3 regions of the Pseudobacillus badius genome follow, and region 1 is predicted to be linked to each of the others. Evidence: riboswitches for the same ligand, from Rfam matches in the RefSeq annotation. Region 1 holds a riboswitch; each other region holds the start of a gene.
What was found. Region 1 has a riboswitch for cobalamin ahead of B1A98_RS14180 (helical backbone metal receptor). Riboswitches for the same ligand answer to the same signal wherever they lie in the genome.
Positions count from the first base shown of each region.

Region 2: it holds a riboswitch for cobalamin, as region 1 does, so the genes downstream of both, B1A98_RS09470 (ribonucleoside-diphosphate reductase subunit alpha) here and B1A98_RS14180 (helical backbone metal receptor) in region 1, are expected to answer to the same signal.
Region 3: it holds a riboswitch for cobalamin, as region 1 does, so the genes downstream of both, B1A98_RS09065 ((2Fe-2S) ferredoxin domain-containing protein) here and B1A98_RS14180 (helical backbone metal receptor) in region 1, are expected to answer to the same signal.

Region 1 covers NZ_MWMM01000009.1:40,687-48,316, forward strand. The annotation lists gene B1A98_RS14160 (MDR family MFS transporter) at 1-44, opposite strand, end outside; gene B1A98_RS14165 (biotin transporter BioY) at 137-703, opposite strand; gene bioD (dethiobiotin synthase) at 807-1,538, shown strand; gene bioA (adenosylmethionine--8-amino-7-oxononanoate transaminase) at 1,555-2,877, shown strand; gene B1A98_RS20515 (hypothetical protein) at 2,990-3,163, opposite strand; cobalamin riboswitch at 3,325-3,467, shown strand; gene B1A98_RS14180 (helical backbone metal receptor) at 3,604-4,575, shown strand; gene B1A98_RS14185 (FecCD family ABC transporter permease) at 4,538-5,599, shown strand; gene B1A98_RS14190 (adenosylcobinamide amidohydrolase) at 5,596-7,068, shown strand; gene cbiB (adenosylcobinamide-phosphate synthase CbiB) at 7,065-7,630, shown strand, end outside.
Region 2 covers NZ_MWMM01000004.1:92,304-99,933, reverse strand. The annotation lists gene B1A98_RS09480 (acetyl-CoA hydrolase/transferase family protein) at 1-52, opposite strand, end outside; gene B1A98_RS09475 (ribonucleotide-diphosphate reductase subunit beta) at 185-1,219, opposite strand; gene B1A98_RS09470 (ribonucleoside-diphosphate reductase subunit alpha) at 1,233-3,458, opposite strand; cobalamin riboswitch at 3,726-3,903, opposite strand; gene B1A98_RS09465 (sporulation protein) at 3,986-4,405, opposite strand; gene B1A98_RS09460 (metal-dependent hydrolase) at 4,650-5,279, opposite strand; gene B1A98_RS09455 (hypothetical protein) at 5,563-5,775, opposite strand; gene B1A98_RS09450 (hypothetical protein) at 5,940-6,251, opposite strand; gene B1A98_RS20440 (hypothetical protein) at 6,501-6,848, opposite strand; gene B1A98_RS20910 (hypothetical protein) at 7,061-7,192, shown strand; gene B1A98_RS09440 (AbrB family transcriptional regulator) at 7,276-7,630, opposite strand, start outside.
Region 3 covers NZ_MWMM01000004.1:16,417-24,046, forward strand. The annotation lists gene B1A98_RS09035 (D-serine ammonia-lyase) at 1-117, shown strand, start outside; gene B1A98_RS09040 (mechanosensitive ion channel family protein) at 201-1,253, shown strand; gene B1A98_RS09045 (NRDE family protein) at 1,275-2,045, shown strand; gene B1A98_RS09050 (biotin transporter BioY) at 2,107-2,679, opposite strand; gene B1A98_RS09055 (class I SAM-dependent methyltransferase) at 3,009-3,629, opposite strand; gene B1A98_RS09060 (GHMP family kinase ATP-binding protein) at 3,881-4,780, shown strand; cobalamin riboswitch at 4,884-5,075, shown strand; gene B1A98_RS09065 ((2Fe-2S) ferredoxin domain-containing protein) at 5,261-5,644, shown strand; gene cobJ (precorrin-3B C(17)-methyltransferase) at 5,664-7,250, shown strand; gene B1A98_RS09075 (sirohydrochlorin chelatase) at 7,266-7,630, shown strand, end outside.

The DNA of each region.
Region 1 (7,630 bases):
ATTAAACGAACTTTTAAACTGCGATCCCACTCTCTTATCTTCATTAGGTTCTCCTCTAATCCGTAGCAATACTTCAACTATACACAGAAAATGGAAGATTATGAAGAGAAATCAAGAAGGGAGGGAAAAAATTTATTTACTCTTTTATTATATAAACACTCCGTTTGCTTAAGGCTAAACGAATCTTCGGCACAGAAGCGAGAGACAAAGCGATCACTGCAAGGTCAAGCGGCAAGTAGGCAGCCATCCACGACCAGGCGACAGCATAACTGAATCCTTGCGGAGCCTCCGCCCACCATCTAAAGGCGGCATACATATAATGAGTGCCAATAACATAATTCAAAAGAATAACAACGGCACCTGTATATAAATAGGCCGCTTTTTTCGCAGGTTCTGAGAGAAGCTTGCCTGTCGCATAAGCTACTGCGATGAAAGAAAGCACGAATCCGAATGTGGGACTGAGAATGCTTGCCGGACCTCCTTTAAATTGGGCAAACACGGGAGCGCCGGCAAGCCCGATACATACGTAAGCCATCATGGAGAAGGAGCCGAGCCGGCTTCCGAGCAATCCGCCGGCCAGGATAGCAAACATCAGCTGCAATGTAACCGGCACGCCGCCGATCGTCAAAAAAGGGGACACATTGGCGCCAATAGCCATTAGGGCGGCAAAAAGCGCACAAACAACAATCTCATAAGTTTTCATTTTACTTTTTTCACTCCTTTAAAAAATAGGATTGTTTATCATTTTTTCATATGTTAACATTTTTGTAAATATGGTTTACCAATTTTAAAAAGGAGTGAATTTCATGCCTGGCATTTTTATCACAGGTACAGATACGGATGCAGGAAAGACGGTTGCCACGGTTTTGCTTACTCACGGTTTGAGGGAAAGAGGAATAGAAGCTGTCCCATACAAGCCTGTGCAAAGCGGAGCGGAATGGAAAAATGGTGAGTGGAGGGCGCCAGATGTTGATATGTATCAGTTGCTTCCGGAAATGAGAGGAGAAAAATTACATACATATTTGTTTAAAAAAGCCAGTTCTCCTCATTTAGCGGCTGAGGAAGAGCAAGCGATAATTGACGAAGAGGCGATCGTTAAGGAAATTCGAAGACGATCAGCGGGAAAGCAGCTTGTCTTAGCAGAAGGAGCCGGAGGGGTATTTGTTCCGCTGAACAGGAAAGGAAGCAGCGTGATTGATGTGATGGCAGAAGCGGCTTTACCGGTCGTCATTGCAGCAAGGACAGGGCTCGGGACCATTAATCATACGATGCTGACCATTGAAGCACTTCAGAAAAGGAGCTTGCCAATTGCCGGCCTTGTCTTTTCAAGCATCGTTCCAGGGGAAAAGACCATGGAGCAGGATAATATGCGGGTGATTCAGGAATGGTCCGGTCTTCCTGTGATCGGGCATATTCCATTCATTGAAGATATTCAACAGGCTCTTCAGGAACGCGGACGACGTTCTGAAATCGTTAAGAATTGGGCATTTGACAGACTGATGGAGGGGATCGAAAGTGGACGCAACGCGTTTATATGAAATTAGCCAAAAGCATATGTGGCTGCCGTTTACACAAATGAAGGATTACGAGGAAGCCCCGCTGATTATCGAGAGCGGTGAGGGGATCGTACTGCGGGATATTTATGGAAACGAATATTTAGATGGCTATTCTTCTTTATGGCTGAACGTGCATGGTCACCGCCGTCCGGAAATTAATCAGGCGATCAAGGAGCAGCTTGAAAAGATTGCCCACTCGACTTTGCTTGGAGCCGCCAATGTGCCGTCTATTCAATTAGCTGAAAAGCTGATCGAGATCTCACCGGATAACTTAACGCGTGTATTTTATTCAGACAGCGGAGCGGAGTCGGTAGAAATAGCGATCAAAATGGCTTATCAATATTGGCAAAACAAAGGAAAAGAGAAAAAAACAAAATTTGTTACACTTGCAAACGGGTATCATGGCGATACGGTGGGGGCGATCAGCGTAGGATCCATCGACATTTATCATCGCGTATACAGCGCATTAATGTTCGATTCATTTGCAGTGCCGTTTCCATCAGCAAGCTGGCATCCTTCAGGGGACGGACAAACAGCGAAGGAGGAGTCGCTCGCGGCTATGCAGACGCTGTTTAAAGAAAGTCATCACGAGATTGCCGGGCTCATTGTAGAGTCGATGGTCCAAGGGGCAGGCGGCATGCATATTATGCCTCCTGGCTATTTAAAGGAATTAGAGAGGCTTTGCCGAGCATTTAATATTCTTTTGATTGTTGATGAAGTGGCGACCGGATTCGGCCGCACGGGCAAGATGTTTGCGGTAGAGCATGAAGACGTAGCCCCGGACATTATGACAGTGGCCAAAGGGATTACGGGAGGGTACTTGCCGATTGCTGCTACGCTGACGACAGAAGAGGTTTATGCAGCGTTCTACGGAGATTATGCCGAGATGAAAACATTTTTTCATGGTCATTCTTATACAGGGAATCAGCTTGGCTGTGCGGCTGCTTTAGCAAACCTCGATATATTTGAGAAAGAAGAGGTAGTGAAGCAAGCTGCTGAGAAAGCGGAGTATATCACTAAATTGTTAGCTGAAATCGCCGAGCTGCCGCATGTGGGGGAAGTACGCCAGCTAGGCTTTATGTGCGGGATTGAAGTGGTAAAAGATCGAACAGCGAAGGAGCCGTTTCCTTCTGAAGAGAGGGTGGCTTACCGGGCGACATTGCGGATGAGAGAGCTCGGGATGCTGACCCGGCCGCTTGGTGATGTGATAGTGTTCATGCCGCCGCTTGCCTCCAGCTATGAACAATTAACAAGAATGGCTGGAATTATGAAGCAAGCGATACTTGAAATCGCCGATTCACCGGCGGTTGCTGAACGGTAATTACTCTTTCATTTAAGCCAAAAAATCCGTCCGCTTATCCGGATGGATTTTTTGGTTTATCAGATGTTTGGGAAAACATTTTTATTGTATTCTTGTGTTTCTTTAGCGGGGATTACAAATGGCGGTCATGCGCCTGATCGCGATCGTTTAAATAAGGATCATCTTCAGGCATCTCGTCAATCCGGCTTGTATCAGAGGAATCGAAGGCTTGGCGAAGAAAGTACACTAAAATAAGAGCAATGGCAAGCAATAGAACAACCAGTCCAATTAAAGTGGCAAGATTCATTTTACCGCTCCTTCCTTTTTTTATTATCCTATTCCACTTTCGGTTTTTCTAAAACATAAAGGTGAAGAATGATGAAAAAAATTAGTGCCAGCAAGCGAAGAATGATTTTAAAATTGTATGAAAGTAAAGTTTTTTTTGTGTATAATGTAGCTAAGCGGAAAACTACATAATTTGGACCAGGTAAAGCCGAATGATCCGGCTTTTTAAAAGGGCAAGCTGGTGAAAGTCCAGCGCGGTCCCGCCACTGTGAATGAAATGCAGCCATTTCATAAGCCAGAAAACCTGCCTGGTTTAGAGCACCGGTAACCTACGCGGATAGGGTGGTGTAAAAGCGGCCTGCTTATTGTTTGTTGCCGGGCGGTCCTTTTTCACTGCATCTCTCCACAGCGTAGAGGTGTTTTTTTATGGATATTTTTTAGAAGAATGAGGGAGAGAAAGTAATGAAGAAGTTATCGAAGTATACGTTGTCTTTTATGCTGGCTGCGGGTTTGCTGGCCGGCTGCGGAAGTGACAAAGCCGCCCCTGAAAAAGAAGAGAAAGCCAATCAGCCGAAAGAAAGCGAGCAAGCGGCTTTTCCTGTAACGATTAAAGATGCTGATGGGAAAGAGGTTGTCATTGAGGAAAAACCGAAGCGGATTGTTTCTCTGATTCCAAGTAATACCGAAATCGCTTATGAGCTGGATTTAGACAAGGAAATTGTAGGGGTATCCGATAACGACAATTATCCAAAAGAAGTGAGCTCCAAGGAAAAAGTGGGCGGTATGGAATATAATATCGAAAAAATTATCGGACTTGACACGGATCTTGTATTGGCCCACGGCTCCGCTCATAACGCTAAGGAAGGTTTTAAGCAGCTGGAGGAAGCGGGAATTGATGTGCTCGTCGTTAACGATGCCCAAAATTTTGATGAAGTGTACGATTCTATTAAAATGATCGGCAAAGCGACAGGCACAAGTGACAAAGCAGAAGATATCGTCACGGACATGAAAGAGGATTTAACTGAAATCGCCGAAAAAGCGAAAGCAATTAAAAAAGAAGAAGAAAAAAGCGTATTTATCGAAGTGTCGCCGGCTCCCGAAATTTACACGCCAGGAAAAAATACGTTCATGCAGGAAATGCTTGATCTGATTCATGCAAAAAATGCAGCAGCTGATCAAGATGGCTGGGGACAAATGACAGAGGAAGCGATTATTAAGAAAAATCCGGATGTTATTATTACAACACATGGCTATTACACGCAAAAGCCAGTGGAAGAAGTACTTAGCCGCAAAGGCTGGGAAACGATAACTGCTGTTAAAAACAAAGACGTTCATGACGTTCATGCTGATCTCGTTAACCGTACGGGTCCGCGTCTTGTTGAAGGAGTAGAAGAACTTGCCGAAGCAATTTATCCAGATGTTTTCAAAAAATAAACTTTCGGCGTACTTGTTTGTCTTTATATTTTTTATTGTCTCAGTATTTGCAGGTATCTCGATCGGAACGGTTCAAGTTCCGGTTCGGGATATCATTTTCTTATTATCCCATCATTTTTTCGGAACGCCGCTCGATGGAGTGGACGCTTCCTTTGATAACATCGTCTGGAAAATCCGTTTTCCGCGAGTGTTGTTAGCTGGTCTTGTCGGAGCTTCTTTGGCGGTGGCAGGCGCCGCTTTTCAAGGGCTGCTGCGCAATCCGCTTGCTGATCCTTACACGCTTGGCGTATCATCTGGTGCCTCTGCAGGTGCGGTTATGGTGCTGTTTTTTAATATACAGCTTCCATGGCTATCCGGATTTACGCTGCCTGTTGTCAGCATTGCCGCTTCGATTGTGACCATTTTCATTGTTATATTGTTTGCCCAGGCCATTGAACGGTCGATGAAGGTGGAAACGATTATTTTAACAGGAATTATATTCAGCTCCTTTTCAGGAGCGATCATTTCTTTAATGATTGCTTTGACGGGCGAGGAGCTCCGGCAAATTATCGGCTGGCTGCTCGGCAGTGTGTCTATGCGAGGCTGGGATTATATTCAGCTTATCTTGCCGTTTTTTCTGGCAGGCACCTTCCTGCTGATGGTCCATGCGGCTGAATTAAATGCAATGTCGTTTGGTGAAGAAAAGGCCCAGCATCTAGGAGTGAATGTCCGCAGAAAGAAGTTGATTGTGCTGACGGCCGGCTCCATTTTAACAGGAGCAGCCGTGGCTGTTTCGGGAACCATCGGCTTTGTTGGCTTGGTCGTCCCTCATTTTATTCGCCTGATTTGGGGGCCGGACCATCGCCATTTGCTGCCTCTGTCCATGTTGGCCGGCGCTGGTTTTTTAATTTTGGCTGATTTGGTGGCCCGTACGGTCATTTCTCCCACCGAACTGCCGATTGGCGTGATTACATCGGTCATCGGTGCCCCGGTGTTCGCCATTATTTTGCTTCGCAAGCAAAGGAAAGGAAGAGGGACAGCATGATTAAGATAGAACAGCTAAGCGGCGGCTATGACAGCAAATTGATCGTGCATGAACTATCATTTTCTGTTCAAAAAGGAGAAATTTTCGGCATATTAGGGCCCAATGGGAGCGGCAAAACCACGCTGTTAAAAATGATTAGCGGCATCGTTCCTGCCAGCCGCGGCTCTATCGCGGTAGATGGCCGGCAGATCAAGGAGTACACGCCAAAGGAGCTGGCGAAACAGCTTGCCGTTCTTCCGCAGATGACCCCGCAAGCTTTTTCATACACTGTAAGAGAAACCGTTTCTCTTGGGCGTTATGCCCATCAAAGCGGCATCTTTCCTGTATGGCGCAAGGAAGATGAGCAGGCTGTTATGAAAGCAATGAAGCAAACCGGCACCCTCCAATTTGCTGAATCCTCTATTGAACAATTGTCTGGCGGTGAGCGTCAGCGTGTCTTTCTTGCTCAGGCACTTGCGCAAGAACCAGAAATTTTGCTGCTGGATGAGCCGACCAACCACTTAGATTTATCTTTTCAAAAAGAACTGCTGGATTTGCTGAAGAAAACAGCAAATGAAACAGGGCTCACCGTTATTTCGATTTTTCATGATTTAAATCTTGCTTCTTTGTATTGTGACAGGCTATTGCTTATGGAAGAAGGGCGGATGTCGGGGCTCGGCCTGCCAAGTGAGGTTTTGAAAGAGGAATCCATCCAAAAAGTGTATAAAACAGCTATTCATCAGCGTCCTCATCCGGAAGTTCCGAAGCCGCAAATGAGTATTCTTCCTGAAAAGACGGCTCAGGAAGAAGCAGAAATCCGCATTGATGAAACATGTGTGCAACAGACAGGCGAATGGATCGCTCTTGAGTCGCCTATATTGCTCAAAACCCTATCAGCCGGAGTTATTGGAGCGGGCTGGGGCTGGCATCGAAGTTTTGTTAATCGTCATGTCGATAAAAATTATTGGCATGATGCTTATAAGGAAGATATGAAGGCGTTTTTAAAGCGCTATCAATTTGACATAAATGAGACGGTTGGCATGATGACGGCGGTTCAACTGGACACAGCTGCCTGCCGGTTTATAGAAGTAGAAGACGTCTCAGTGTTTGCGGTCGTTACCGCGGGTGTCGGCAATGCGGTGGATGTATCGCGGTCTATCGAGCATAACCGGGCATTTTTGCCGGGAACGATCAATACATGGGTATTTGCCAACGGGCAATTATCCGAAGAAGCATTTGTTCAAGCGGTTATGACTGCTACAGAAGCAAAAGTGAAGGCTTTGCTTGATAAGCAGGTGAAAGATCCGCTGACGAACTCGCAGGCGACAGGGACCTCTACTGATAGTATTTTGATCGCAGCCACACAAAGGGGCGCACACCAGGCGTTTGCCGGTACAATTTCTCCCCTTGGCCAAGCGATTGGAAAGGCCGTTTATGAGTGTACAGTCGAGGCTCTGGAAAGCAACCAGAGAGGAGAGAAAAAAACATGATTTATCATCTTCTCGCTGCGACCATCGCTTTTTTTCTGGATCGCTTAATTGGCGATCCTCCCCATCTGCCGCATCCGGTCCGGTGGATTGGTTCACTGATTCATTTTCTTGAGCAGCGGCTCAATAAAGGAACGGCTAAACGTGGAAAAGGAGTGATCATGCTTTTTTTGGTTCTCTTTGTTACGGGCACGGCCAGTTTTTTGCTCGTTTTTGCCTTTTATCGTCTTCATCCCGCTGCCGGTGTGGCAGCTGAGGCGATGATCATTGCTTCAACGATTGCCTGCCGCAGCTTAAAGGAGGCAGGGCTGAGTGTCTACCAGCCGCTGAAAAGCGGCGATATGACAGAGGCGCGCATCAAGCTTTCCTATATTGTCGGCCGGGATACAGAACGGCTGGATGAAGGGGAGATTACACGGGGAGCTATCGAGACAATTGCCGAAAACACCAGCGATGGCGTTACCGCTCCGCTGTTTTGGGCTCTCATTGGCGGAGCTCCCGGAGCGATGCTGTATCGGGCGATTAATACGTGCGACTCCATGGTCGGCTATCAAAATGAACGCTA
Region 2 (7,630 bases), on a different contig from region 1:
CCGCCTCCTCTGCTGTTGTCCACTTTTTGCGATATTGTTCCTCATTTGTCAAGCAGGACACTCCCTTAAGTCGTTAGACGGTTTTTCACACATTCTTTTTCTAATGAAAGAAAGGGTTTGTCTTAATCATATATACTAGCCGCCGGTTGTCAAGCAGTCCTGTTGAACGGGCAAGAAAGCTAAATCAGAGTTCGTCAAAGCCGTTTGCCTCACTTGTTTTCGTATAGGCACGGGATTTTTGTTCAAAAAAGTCTGTTTTGCCGAGATCCACCTCTTGATAAGCGATGATCCAGCGCATTGGATTTGTCCGATATCCTTCAAACGGGGCAGCAAAACCTAGCTGCTCCGCTCGTTTATTGGCCATAAACCGAATGTAGCTTTCCAGCTCATTCATCTGAATGCCGTCTATCTTGTAGCCGATGACGGATTTTCCCCACTCGATTTCAAGCTCAGCCGCCTGCCGGAAGGCTTCCTGTCCGTAAATGCGCAGCTCCTCTGTGTCATATTGCGGATTTTCGTTGAGCACTTCCTTAAAAATCTTTTCAAACAGGCCTACATGAAGCTGTTCATCCCGGTTAATATAATTGATCATCGTGCTTGTCGCAATCATTTTTTGATTGCGTGCCAAATTGTAGAAAAAGGCAAAGCCGGAATAGAAGAAAAGCCCTTCCAATATAACATCGTAAATAATCGATTTAAGAAAGTTTTCGATGGTTGGTTCGTTAGCAAAGGCTTCATACCCTTTTGTAACAAACTCGTTGCGCTCCTGCAAAATCGGCTCGGTGCGCCAAAAATCAAACACTTGGTCTTGTGTATCCTTATCAGCCACACTTGATAAAACATAGCTGTAAGAATGATTATGGATCACTTCCTGCTGGGCAAGAATAATCATTAAAGCATGCAAGCTGGAGTCTGTTAAATAGTCAGCCGCTCTGCCCGCATAATCGGTTTGGATGCTGTCAAGCAGTGCGAGCAAACCGATAATTTTCAAAAAGGCGTTTCTTTCATCGGGCGTCAATTCGCTGAATTGCTGGCGGTCTTTTGTCATATTGATTTCAAACGGCGTCCAAAAGTTGGCAAGCATCCGTTTATACTTCGGATAAGCCCAGCTGAAACGGACATCGTCCCAGTTTAATATATTAGAGCTTCTGCCGTTGATAATGCCTGTAGAGCGGTTCGGTGCGCTATGGTCAATGATTTCTCGTTTTTTCAATTTCATGATGAATTCCCCCTTACGAATGGCAGCTTTCGCATTCTTCGATATCTGAAGCAGTCGACCGCACATAATAAGTTGTTTTCAACCCAGAGTTCCAGGCATCTACATGCAGGTCGAGCAAAGCCTTGGCTTTAATGTCGTTGCGGACGTATAAATTAAAGGATACCGCTTGATCAATATGGCGCTGGCGTTTGGCATTCTGGCGAATGCTCCAATGTTGGTCAATCAGATAAACCGTTTTATAATACCAGGTTGTTTGCGGAGATAAATCAGGCGCCGTCACTGGTATTTTATAGTTTTTCTTTTCTTCCATATATTCTTTGCGGAACACAGGATCAATTCCCGCTGTTGATCCGGCAATCAGCGCGGTAGAAGAATTCGGTGCAACGGCCAGCAAGTATCCGTTTCTAATGCCGTTTTCCTTGACCTTGTTCTTTAACTTCTGCCAGCTTGAGCTCGTGTAGCCTCTTTGTTCAAAATAAGCGCCGCTCTCCCAGTCGGAGCCCGAGAAAATTGGATACGCGCCTTTTTCCGCTGCCAGCTCTGCACTTGCCTGGATCGTTAAGAAGGAGAGCCGTTCATACAATTCATCACAATAACGGACGGCCTCATCGGATTCCCAGCTTAGCCCTTTTAATGCCAGCAAGTGCTGCCAGCCGAACGTTCCGAGTCCGATTCCCCGATATTTCTGATTGGTCAGCTGAGCCTGCAGTACGGGAATACTGTTGATTTCAATCACGTTATCCAGCATGCGCACCTGGATCGGAATTAAACGTTCAAGCACATCATCCATGACTGCCCGTGCTAAAGAGACGGAAGAGAGGTTGCAGACCACATAATCGCCAGGGTCTTTCGTAATCATAATTTTTCCGTCCTCGCTTTTTTCTTCAAGCACGACGGTCGGACTCATGTTTTGGCAGATTTCGGTGCAAAGATTGCTGGCATAAATCATGCCGGCATGTTTATTGGGGTTGGCACGGTTGACAGTGTCGCGGTAAAACATATACGGCGTTCCCGTTTCCAGCTGGGAAATCATGATGGCCTTCATAATATCAATAGCCGGCACTGTTTTTTTGCTTAAATCCGGATGGTTCACACACTCTTTATAGCGTGTTCTAAATGTACCTTCCCCTCTTTTTTCATCAAATGAATCTTCAAGTGAGTATCCCATTATTTTTCTTACTTCATGCGGATCAAACAAATGCCATTCTTCCCGTTTCTCAACTGCTTCCATAAATAAATCCGGTATGGCCACACCTGTAAACAAATCATGCGTGCGGCGGCGTTCATCTCCATTATTCAACCGGGTTTCCAGGAAGGAAAAGATGTCTCTGTGCCATACATCCAAATAAACAGCGATCGCTCCTTGGCGCTGTCCAAGCTGGTCGACAGATACCGCTGTGTTATTCAACTGCTTCATCCAAGGGATAACACCCGAGCTGACATTTTTAAAGCCGCGAATGTCACTGCCCTGGCTGCGGATTTTCCCTAAATAAATGCCCAGTCCTCCGCCATTCTTACTTAAATTGGCCGCATCCGTGTTCGCATCAAAAATCCCTTGCAAGCTATCATCGATGGTATCGATAAAGCAGCTCGACAGCTGGCCGTACGATTTTCCTGCGTTGGCGAGTGTCGGTGTAGCCGTTGTCATGTATAAGTTGGAGAGCGCCCAATAAGCCTCTTTCACATATTGAAGGCGCACAGCTTTAGGTTCATTCATCATCAGCGTCATAGCGATGACCAGCCATCTCTCCTGCGGAAGCTCTGCCGGCTGCTTATCGAGCGTCCGGGCCAGATACCTTTCGCTTAATGTAACAATTCCGATATATGTAAATAGTTGATCCTTGCTGGGATCGATCACTTGGCTTAACTCATGAATTTCCTCTTCTGTGTAAGAAGCGAGCAATTGAGGAGTATAAATGCCTTCCTCCGTTAATAACTGAAGCAGATGCAAAAAATTTCCGTATTGGCTGGTTTGTTCTCCCCGTGTGCTGGCCGCTTGTTTATACAGCTGCTGTAAATGGAGACGGGCAGCCACAAATGTCCAATCCGGCTCCTCGCTTGTGATCCGTTCAACCGCTGAATTCAAGAGCAACTGCCACACTTGCTCATCTGTCCATGCTTCTCTCGTCTCCAGCGTTGCGTTTATTTTACTTTCATAGCTTGATAGTTCAATCTGGGGAAACTCCCTCTGAATTTCAGTAAATATCTTTTCTGCGGTATCTTGGACTGTTTGGATCATGTTTGTTCCTCCTAAACGATAAGTAGTTTAGAAAGAGATTTTTTCAACAAGGCTCTCTTAAAATGAACGATTAAGAAACTAACCTGAAATCATAACAAAGCCTTCAACAAAAAAACCATCTTTCCAATTGAAAGATGGGATAAGAGCGAAGAAGATCATTAACGAACGAAAAAGTGCACAGACCCGCCCGAAACATAAATAAAGAGCTTGCCTGAACAGAAGGTCTTTTTCATTTTCTCCGCGCTTTCTTCCCAACTCCCGAAGAAGAGTAAACGCTGTAAAAAGGCAGGTCTCCTGGCTTGTGCTTCTTCCTTGCGCATTCCTTCCCGTCCATTGGACAGTGGATTGCCGTGCGCTCGTCCACACTTACAGTTGCGGGTACAGCTTCGGTATTTCACCGAATTCCCTATTAAGCTGAAACAGCACCTTTTTACTAAATGTTGATTTTATTTAATTATAAACACTAAATGTTGTGTCCGGATTAGTATAACAATGAAACTTCCCTGAAGCAAGCCCCATTCATTTTTCTATTTCCTTTTGGGTAAAATAATGACTTCGTCTTGATCAAAAGGATCAACGGCTTGCGGAATGACAGCCGTGGTTTTCAAAAATGTTTGATGCGTAGCACTGGTGGGCGGATGTTCTGCATCAATTTCCAGTGTGAAGGGAATGGTTAGTTTCTCCTTAGGCTGAATATCACGTTGAATCGGTAGAGTCATTTCCTTTAACTCTTTATCGTGATAGGAGAAATCACTGTCTTCCCGCACTTCGTGAATTTGCAAATACCAAGAGATAACGAGCGCATCAATCGGCTCTGCTGCTTGGCCGCCGTTAATTAATACCTTTCCTTTCATTTTCTCCCCCGCATGGTAATCTGTTTTTTCCAGAACGGTATCGATGGCGACTCCGCCGATGCCTATGCTGGATAAAATATTTTTCCACATCATGGCTTCCCCCTTTTTTTGATTCCCTATCAGTATAATATTCCCCCCGACTTGTTGTTTAACCTTTTTAATCGTGAGTTTTTTGAATTTTGCATATACTGAAATAAGAAAAAATAATTTGCCATCATCCCATTTTTGATACACACACGAAGAATAGCTGCCGCTCACCTAGTTATTCGTTAAAAACAAGAGAACCTTCTGCAGCGGCAAACTCCCCCAAATCATGGCTGTCATCTAAACAGCTGCTTTAAAACTCCTTGTTAAACAGCGGTTGAAACCATCTAATTCCTCTTTTATTGGCCGGCCAGACTTTCATATCGGCAACTAAATGGCTTAAGTAAGCAATAGAAGCCGCAGCAAAACTGCCGTCAAGATGGGTACTTTGCTGGAACTCCCAGGCAATCCCTGCGAAGCAAGCAGCTCCAATCAAGGAATGAGTTAACGACCGGTGAGATAAAAAGGAGGAAGCGATGATAAATACACTTAATAAAAGCAGCCAAAACACATCCGTGTACCAGGCCGCAGCCGCTAGAGCCGCGCCGGTGATAAAAAGCATGGTGCGCTGTTTAATAAACAGGCGGGGCAATACTGTTAAGCAAAGTCCGACAGCGAAGCCGGCTGACTGAACAAACCCTTCCAAGCTTATGTAACTGTAACCGACCAAGAGCAGTCCGGCCGCAGCAAAAAACAAAATGAGCCACTTTTTTGATATGGTAATCCGGTTAGACAGCTTGCCGTTTACATCCAGATCCGGCGCGAGGCCAGCTATCGCGCCTATGCCGACCAGGGCAGCCGTCGTTAATGGGTCTGTATGAAGATAAACCGCTGTTCCCAGTCCGGAAGCTCCTCCAATCACTAAATGAGCCGATCCTTTCATTTATTGTCATCCTTTTCTTTTTTCTCCATTATAACAAACAAACGTTCCCAATCCTACAAAAAAATAGCATGGATAGATTCACCAATGCTTAGTCCGTCGAGCATGAAATTAGAATGATGATAAGCACATTTGGACAAACTTACTGAAGCTTATTTATGTAGAATCCAAAGAAACAAACTATTCTCTCCAAGTTCTTAACATCAACTAAAAAAGAGGTTCGGAATAAAACCATGACGAACCCCTTTTGCCAGCAAGCTGACACATCTATAATCAGTTATTTCCCTTAGTCCTTCTTCGAATGTGAAGATCGGCCGATAAATCCATCTACTTGCTGCGACAAATCCTCAACCAGCTCTTTCAACAGCTGCTTTTGTTCAGTGGACAGCTTTTGTTTCGCTTCTTCTATATCGATGCCGTTTTTTTGAAAGATATCGCTGACAAGTAAATCGATAATTTTATTAGAAATCACGTTGGGATTCTTAGCTGAATCACTCATGTATCTCCCTCCCTTTCAAGAACACTGTGTCCCTCTACTATATGCAGGAGTCAATTAGAAAGGAACTCTTTCGCTGCTCAATAGGCGCTAGAAAAGGCAATGATCAATCAAAAACAGGCAGAGAAAAAGGATTAGTTTTTCTCTGCCTGTTTTTATTTTCACGATTAATTGGAATGGCGCTCAATCACCTGAAGCAGCCAATCCTGCACGCTTTCAATATATTCTGCGGAAATATCAAGCTCTGCAAGTACCGTTCCCTTGCCGATAATTTTCAGTCCCGGTACAAGTGCCGGCTTTTTAGGATTCATTGAATACACAACCGTTTCTATGTGTTGAACAGGAATCCGAACGTTAGTAATAGGACCTTTGCTGATTAAAAAGCCATTATCCACTTTAATTACGTTCTTTTTCCAGCAATATTCCGTCGCTGTAGCCGTACATTCAAAGGCTGTGTCTTCATTGAGGAAAGGTGTCATTATATATACCTCTTTTTCACTGTATATGGTAGATAATATCAATTGATCAATTATAACCTAACAGCTTTGGGCAGTTTTGTAAATAAAAATTTATCCTCTTGATTAATTTACATAATATAATTATGCTTACCTATTGCTAAAATTCGCAGTCCGTCCCTCTGCGTTCGGCTCTTTATAGACTACTCCTTGAAAAAAATACAGCCCCATTCTTATCGCTGGGGCTTGAGCTCTTCGCTCAGGGAACTCGCTTTATATGACTTTCGCTTTTGTATATACACCTGGTTTTCTCTCTTTCACTTCTCTGATCAGCAGCCTGGAATTTCTTACCTTTAACAGATAAGAAATATTTGAACTAGTAAAGACAGCTACTCGATCCATCTTTCCTGAGATTGTTTCGAGATTCAGCCAGAAATGCTGTTTTGCAGTTTTGCCGACTTTTGTCACTTCTACAATTTCCGCTAACGGAATCTTTACTTGGTTCATTGAATCGCTGACTATTAACATATCTTGATCTATTTTATAGTTTGATGTCTGTTTTTTGCGCTGAAAATAAAGCCAAACAAACAGTGCACCTGTAAGGAGCAACAATAATTCCACTTCATGACACCTCCTCTTTTTCTCCATCTGGCGCCCTTCAAATAACATTTTTCCCATCCCTATTACTGTACCCATTTTTCTACTTTTTACCCATGCAACAGCCCATTCTTTAGAAATAAAATTTTGTTAAAAAGTTTAAGCCAAACAAAAAAAGATAATATCAATACTAAGGTATGCCCATTTTACAGGATGCCGGTTGAGGAGGAAAAAAGATGAAAAAACCAGACGAGGAAAAGCTATTAATCCGTATTACACAGCTTGAAGAAATTGTTCTTGAGCTGTCCGATCGAATAAGACAAATAAGCGAGGAGCTTATAGAAATGAAAAATGAAAAAATTCACTAACAGCAGCCTGACGCTGACCTTCTTTCTTATAGCAGGCTGCTCATTCAAATAGTCAAGCCAGGGAAGCATTCCCTGGCTCTTTATTATGCAGAAGCGCGGGTATGAGCGTCTTTCCGCAGCTCCCGCGCATGCAATAGGCGAAACAACGGAGGCAGGATAAGGCAGACGGCTAAAATTCTCAATACTTGCACTGCGACGACAAATGTTGAGTCGGCCTCAAGGACTACGGCTGTTGTGGCCATTTCGGCTATTCCCCCCGGTGCAAAAGCAAGGGCGGCTGTTTTAAAGTCGATGCCGGTTAGGAACGAAACAAAATAGGCGCAAATAAACATCACTGCAATAAGGCCCACTGTGCTGATCAAGCCCACCGCTAGGATCTGGTGCAGCCCGCTAAACATTTTTTTATGAAAACGGGAGCCGATGGATACCGCGATCAAA
Region 3 (7,630 bases), on a different contig from region 1:
ACGGACGAGCAAAGAGCCCATGCTGTCCATCTCGTATGGTCCACAGGCGGAAGCCTGGTCCCGCAAGAAGAGATGGCAGCCATGATCCGCAAGGGAGAGCAGCTGTTTCCTCAATAAAGCCGCGCCTTTTCTCTTTTGTTTAATCTTCTTTCATTCAGGTAAAGGAGAAAGGAAAGAGAAAATAGAGTAGTGGTGATCATATGGAGAACGTGACCCGTTTTTTTTCAGCCGACCATTTGATGGGCAGGCTGCTGCAATTCCTCCTGTTTGCAGCTATCATTGTTATTGCCAAATGGCTCACGATGAGATGGCTAAATAGAAGAACAAGGGAACAGGACGCATGGAAAAGAGAACTTGTGCCCCTGCTTGGCACCACCTTGAATTGGCTCAGCTTTTACGGTCTGCTGTTATTGTTTCTATACTATTTTTCAAAGGAAAAATGGCTGTTTTACCCGCTTTATACATCGGGAGACGCCGAGGTCACTGTCTTTTTGATTCTTGTTGCGATCCTTACCGTATCTCTTGCCCAAAGGCTGGTGAAATTGTTTAACCGTCTGGTAATGAGCAGAGTCTACGAGTACTATGGATTGGAGAGCGGTGTCACCTATACGTTCAATCGAATGATTTACTATACGGTCATGATCGTGGCGCTGGCAATCAGTTTTGCCACAGTGGGGCTTGATTTAACAGCGGCGGCCGCTTTATTTAGCGTGCTGGGGATCGGGATCGGCTTTGGCATGAGAAATGTGGCCGGTAATTTCATATCAGGGATCATTATCTTATTTGAACGCCCGGTTGAAGTGGGTCAAGTGATAGAAGTGAATGGCAAATTTGGACGGGTGGAAAGCATCAGACTCCGTTCGACCATTGTGAAAACAGCGACGGAGGGTTCCTTGGTGGTGCCTAATCAGTATTTCATTGAGCAAATTGTGCCAAACCGTTCAGGAGCCGAGATTGTAGCAGAAGTAGTCATAGAAGTAACATTTGGGCAAGATACAGAAGAGGTGGAGAGACTGCTGTATAGAGCAGCCGATAAAGTCATCGCTGAAAAAGAAATCGAGCCGCAGGGATCAACAACTGTCCGCTTTATCGATTTTCGCAATGAAGCAATGGTGTTTAAGGTGGAGGTGCCTGTACAGAATATCAGTATCAAACAAAAGATTGAAAGCCGGCTCCGCCATGCTGTTGCTTCCTTATTCCAAGAGCACCAAATCCGGCTCGCTTCACAGCCGATTGAAGTGAAGCGGCAGTAACGATAAGAAAGGTGTCCCTTTATGTGTTTAATTAACTTTTGTTTTCAGGCGCAGGAGCAATATAAATTAGTCATCGCTGCAAACCGGGATGAATTTTTTAACCGTCCGACCAAGCCGGCCCATTATTGGAAGGATCAGCCTGTTATTCTGGCCGGACGTGATTTGGAAAAGATGGGAACCTGGCTCGGGGTAACGAAAACGGGGCGGGTGGCGGCGTTGACGAATTTCCGCGACCCTGCGGAACACACCGCAGGAAAGCGATCGCGCGGAGAAATCGTTCAGGCGTTTTTAACAGGATCAGAGCCGCCTGAGATCTTTATGGACAAGCTGCAGCGCCGAAAAGACGATTACCCGGGCTTTAACTTGCTGGCTGGTACGGCAGACGAGCTGTGGTATTATAACAATAAAAGCGATGGTAAAGAAAAAATCGCTCCCGGTGTTCATAGTTTGAGCAATGCGTTTTTAAACAGTCCGTGGCCAAAGTCTGAGAAAGGAAAGGCTTATTTAGAAGAGTGCCTGCACCATGCTGAGGGGCGCCTGGCTGATTGTCTGTTTTCTTTTTTACAAGATGGCCGGCAAGCGCCGGATGAGGAGCTGCCTCACACAGGTGTATCCCTCGATTGGGAAAGAAGGCTGTCGCCGCTCTTTATTAACAGTGAGGACTACGGAACAAGGTCGTCGACTGTCGTCTTGGTTGATCGGAGGAATCGGGTGTTTTTTGCTGAAAGAACGTATGTCCAAGGAACGCTGAGCGGAGAAGCATCGTTTCAATTTGCGGTCGAACCGTTTTAAAAAAGAGCTGTCTTGCAAGCTAGTCCATGTTGGCTCGCTTGAAGACAGCTCTTTTTGCTGATCAGGCTGTACGGTTCTTTGTTGATTGGGGGAGCAGACGGGCAGAAGCTAAGCGTTTGCGGACCTCTATTCCAATCCAGGCAGCAAGGAAGGCTTTTATAATGCCGCCGATAATGAATGGAAGGAATCCAGCTGCCAATGCCTCCATCCAGCTCAATTCAGCAAAAATCTTCAGCCAAACCGTCCCGAAAGCGAGGTTAATCACCATACCGATCAAGTTAGCCGAAAAAGCCTGCGGCACAGTGGCCTTGGTTTTTTCAATATACCAGCCGATAAAGAACGCTGATAGGACAAAGCTGATAATATATCCGCCGGTTGGCCCAAAGATGATGCTCATTCCTGCCGACATGCCGGAAAATACAGGCACACCAACTGCTCCGACTAGCATATATAACAGAGCGGACAGCGCCCCATATCTGGAACCGAGAATAGTGGCTGCCAGGCCGACTGCCAGCGTTTGCCCGGTAATCGGGACAAAGGGAAGCGGAATCGTAATTTGGGCGAAAATACCAATGATAGCCGCGAAAAGAGCGGCTGTCAGCATCATTCTTAATCGTTCATGTTGAGCAGACATTGTCATGCCTCCAATCTATCTTTTAAAATTGTTAACTATATTTTAATTATAGATAACTAAATGTGTCAATTGTTTTTAGTTTCTGTAAAAGACAGAGGCGGATCAGCAGAAAAAATAAGAGGGTATTCCTGCGTCTCTAAAATAAAAACAGGTGGAGAAAAAGGAAGGATTTTTCTCTGCCTGTCTAGAATGAAAGCGATGATTGCCTTAGAAAGCTTCGGTCAGAATGAAGATCTGTCTGTTTTGGAGAAGGAAAAGAGACCGAGCCAAAAAGTTATTTTTCAAGGTTTCTGGACCGGCCCTCCTTTAAGAAGAAACTGAAAAACGAGTCAACCTATCTTGCGAATCATGATTTTTCTGTACATCCCATTCATCAGGACCTTTTTCTCTTCAGTAATCGTCAAATGCTTATTGTTTCTGCGGTATAACTCTTCAAAATTCAATCCGATATCTGTTCCTAATAGTTGAATTAGCGGCCTGAGCAGTTTTTTTGGCCACGACAGCGTCTGTTCTTTCGGAATAAACTTATCAAAAATAACGATGGTTCCTTCCTTTTTTAACACCCTCTCCATTTCTTTAACGCACTTATCAGCATCGGGTACAACGGAAAGAATCAGGCTGGCAATGACATAATCAAATGTTTCATTTTCAAACGTCATATTTTGGGCGTCCATTTCTAAGAACTCAATGGAGGAATGCTTGAATTTATCCCTTGCCCGATGCAGCATATCAGGTGAAAAGTCAATGGCCGTTATATTCAGTTGGGCTTGATCAATTAACTCTAAATCAGCGCCTGTTCCGACGCCGACAAATAGAACTTTTTGGCCGCTATCAAAAGGAATGTGCTCAAAAATTTGTTTGCGAGCTTGTAAGAAAGCTCCGGAATTAAAGATTTTATCGTACATTGGCGACCAGACTTTATAGATGATCTTGTTCCAGGAATTATTCATTCTTATCCCCCTTAAAGGCTTCTTCATTGTATAGACGGGCTATTTCTGTGTTTGACTTCAAGCAGCCGCACCCTATTACTTATAAGCTTAAAATATGAATCTTATTTAATAAAGATTATTAAAGATACATTGTATGAAAAATTCAAAATAAACTCTACAACGAACAAAATTTTTCAATAATTTTAGCTCTCCTTTTGGTCATGTAGTATAGTAGTGTAAAAGATGACACGGATGAATGAGGGGATGAAGACTTGAACAAAGGAATGGGCAGTTCAGTTGGCACCTTTGGAGAGCTGGCTCAGGGAGAAAGGGATGGCCAGCCGTTTTTATTTACACTGCCGGTGCCGATAAAGAGCCGGGCGGTGTTCGTTCCGGACGGTCTCCAAGGAGTGCGCAGCCATCAATCACATAAGAAAAAAGCAGTTCAGGCCGCCGAGCTTGCTTTAGAACGGCTGAGAAAAAACACAGGAGGCATGCTTTACCTCTCTTCTCAAATTCCCGTCGGCAAAGGGATGGCGAGCAGTTCGGCTGATATGACAGCTGCGGTGCGCGCTGTTGCGGCAAGCTTTGGCACCAGCTTGCAGGGGGCGGATATTGCAAAGATTGCCGCTGCCATTGAGCCGACTGATGGAGTCATGTACGAAGGAATCAATGCAATCAACCAGCAAACGGGTGAGCTGCTTCATGCTTATCCGAATGTACCGGAGCTGTTTCTTCTTGGCTATGATAGCGGCGGCCGTTTAAATACGCAGCGCTATTACAGGATGAAGCGGTCTTATTCGCCTGCCGAGAAGGCCGACATGAAGCAGCTGTTTGACGAGCTGCATCAAGGGTTGTTGTCAGGAGACCAAGCGGCCATTCTATCAGCCGCGACGAAAAGCGCCGCGTTAAATGACCGCCTGCTTTCCAAGCCTTTTTTTGACTTGTTTGCAGATCTGGCGGCAACATTTGGCTGCGGAGTGATTGCCGGTCACAGCGGAACAGTGATTGGTTTATTATTTTCAAAAAATGATCCTCGTTTTCTCGAAAAGAAAGAACAGGCTGAGCGGATCATTGAGCAAAAAACCAAGTGGCAGCCTGTTCTTTCCGCTTCTGTATCTGGTCCTTCTGTCGCTTTTGGGCCGAAAAAGGCGGGCTTGCACCAGCTATAATTTGTCCAACTGTGTAAAATTTTTCTTGTCAAATGAATGAATAACCTGCTAATCTATTAAAAAGAGTTAGAATTTTAGAAAATTCAGGATGCCATACATAAAATTGAATAAATAAGAAGAGAGTGCCCAGGAGTTATAAAACTCCGGGATAATAGGGAAATCGGTGAAAGTCCGATGCAGCCCCCGCTACTGTAAACGGTGATGAAATTGTCAACAGCCACTGGCGTGATGCCGGGAAGGGACAAGAGTAAAGCGATCCGTAAGCCAGGAGACCTGCTTTCTTCTTCGAACCATCATTCTTCGGAGGGAAGAATAGGATGAGTGCATGGAGCAAAGCCGGCATGTCCGGTTGTTTGTACGTTCCTTTAGCCGCTTCAATACGCAGCTCTTAGTCCTTAACTTCCTCCGAAGTTAAGGGCTTTTTTGTTTTTAAGGCTCTGTTCACTAAAAAGGGCTACTTTTAAAAGAGGAGTGAATGAAATGGCGACATGGGATTTAACGGAAATGAACCATCATGTGCTTATTTGCAACGGATCAAGCTGTATGAGAAAAGGCGGGGAAGAGGTAACCCAGGCGATCAGGAAGGAAATTAAAGAACGTGATTTAGATGTGCGGGTGCATACGACGAGAACGAGATGCAACGGCCGCTGCAAAGATGCTTGTGTGGTAATCGTTTATCCAGAAGGAACCTGGTATCACGAAGTGGACGAACAGCTTGCAGAAAAGATTGTTGCTTCTCACCTGCAGCAAGGCGAGCCGGTTGAGAACGCTGTTACGTATACATCGCATGACAACGGCATGACCCTGAAAAATGATCGCGTAACCGGAGTAGCTAAAGAGAAAGAAAAGCAAAAGATCAAGTAAATGCGGGAGGGCGAACGAAGTGAAGGGAAAATTATTAGTCATCGGTTTTGGACCGGGAAGCGCGGAACATATTACCGAGCGGGCCAAAGAGGCGCTGAAGGAAAGCGATTGCATTATTGGCTATAAAACATATGTTGATTTGATTGCTGATTTTATTAAAGGCAAAGAGATTATCAGCACAGGCATGTCAGAGGAGGTCAGCCGTGCGCAGGCAGCCGTTAAACTAGCAGAGCAAGGTAAAACAGTGGCCGTGATTTCAAGCGGAGATGCCGGTGTTTACGGCATGGCGGGGCTTGTTTATGAAGTACTTGTTGAGCAAGGCTGGAAAGAGGAAAGCGGCGTAGGCGTAGAGATTGTCCCTGGGGTGTCAGCGATCAATTCATGCGCCTCGCTTCTCGGGGCCCCTGTGATGCATGATGCCTGTACGATCAGCCTCAGCGATCACTTAACGCCGTGGGAGCTCATCGCCAAACGGATCGAGGCCGCGGGGGCTGCTGATTTTGTTATTGCATTATACAACCCAAAGAGCGGCCGGAGAACAAGGCAAATTGCGGAAGCGCAGCGAATCTTGTTAAAGCATCGCTCCCCGGATACACCGGTCGGCCTTGTTAAAAGTGCGTACAGAGAACGAGAACAGGTTGTCATTACTGATCTTCAACATATGCTTGATCATGACATTGGCATGCTGACGACCGTTATTATCGGCAATTCAGCCACCTTTCTCTATGACAATAAAATGATCACGCCGCGCGGCTATCAGCGTAAATATACGTTAACATCAGAAAAACAGCCATTGAAACCGCACGAGCGGCTGAAGCCTAAAAATGAGCCATGGGCGCTTCATGGGGGACAGGAAGAAAAAAGCGATCTCTATAAGCTGGGAATGAAAGCACTTCAGCTCTTGGATGGAAAAGAAAAATCCAGTGTCAGCAAGCCGCTGTTCCAACGAAAAATCGAGTCCATTTTTGAAGTCGCCGTCAGTCCTGGTGTGGCGAACAAGGTATTTTCTGCTGGGCAAATGCTTGTTCTTTCAAAGGCAGCCGGAGAAAGGGGCTCAATCGAATATACGCCTCATCATCAAATTATTTTGCGGGTGCCGACAGAAGAGCCGGATCAATTGACGGCCGACCTGCAAAACGCCGGTTTTCTGCTTTCGCCGATTGGGGATGTAGCCACTGTGAAAGCTTGCGATTTTTGCGATGGCGAGAAAAAGGATGCTATTCCGTACGCTGAACGGCTGCACGAAAAGTTTGACGGCATGGAGATGCCGAAAGAACTGAAAATTGGAGTGAACGGCTGCGGCATGGCTTGCTACGGAGCGGTCAAAGAAGATATCGGCATTGTTTTTCGCAAAGGAAAGTTTGACTTGTTTCTAGGAGCTAAAACAGTTGGACGGACTGCTCATGCCGGCCAGCCGGTGGCTGAAGGGATCGAACCGGAAGCGCTTGTTCCGCTTTTAGAAGAAATCATTGCTGAATACAAAGAAAAAGGCCATCCGAATGAACGGTTTTTTAAATATTTCAAACGCGTCAAAAGAATTCAAAGCTTTGACTATCGCAATATGGAACCGAAAATCGATATTGAACCTGCACCGTGCGGGGATTAAAGGAGCGGACAGTAAATGAAGGCAATCTTATTTGTCGGCCATGGAAGCCGAGATCCAGAAGGAAATGAACAAATTAGGCAGTTTATCGGACAGCTCGTTCCAGAGCTTGGAAAAGACCTCCTGTATGAAACATGTTTCTTGGAATTTGAACAGCCAAATATCGCAAAGGGCATTGATAGCTGCATTGCCAAAGGGGCCACATCTGTTGCGCTCATTCCATTAATGCTGCTGCCGGCGGGCCATTCTAAAATTCACATTCCTCATGAAATAGATGAAGCCAAGGAAAAGTATCCGGCGGTTCAATTTACATATGGCAAGCCGATCGGCATCCACTACGAAGCGATTGATATTTGCAAAAGCCGTCTTTTGGAGACAGGGGA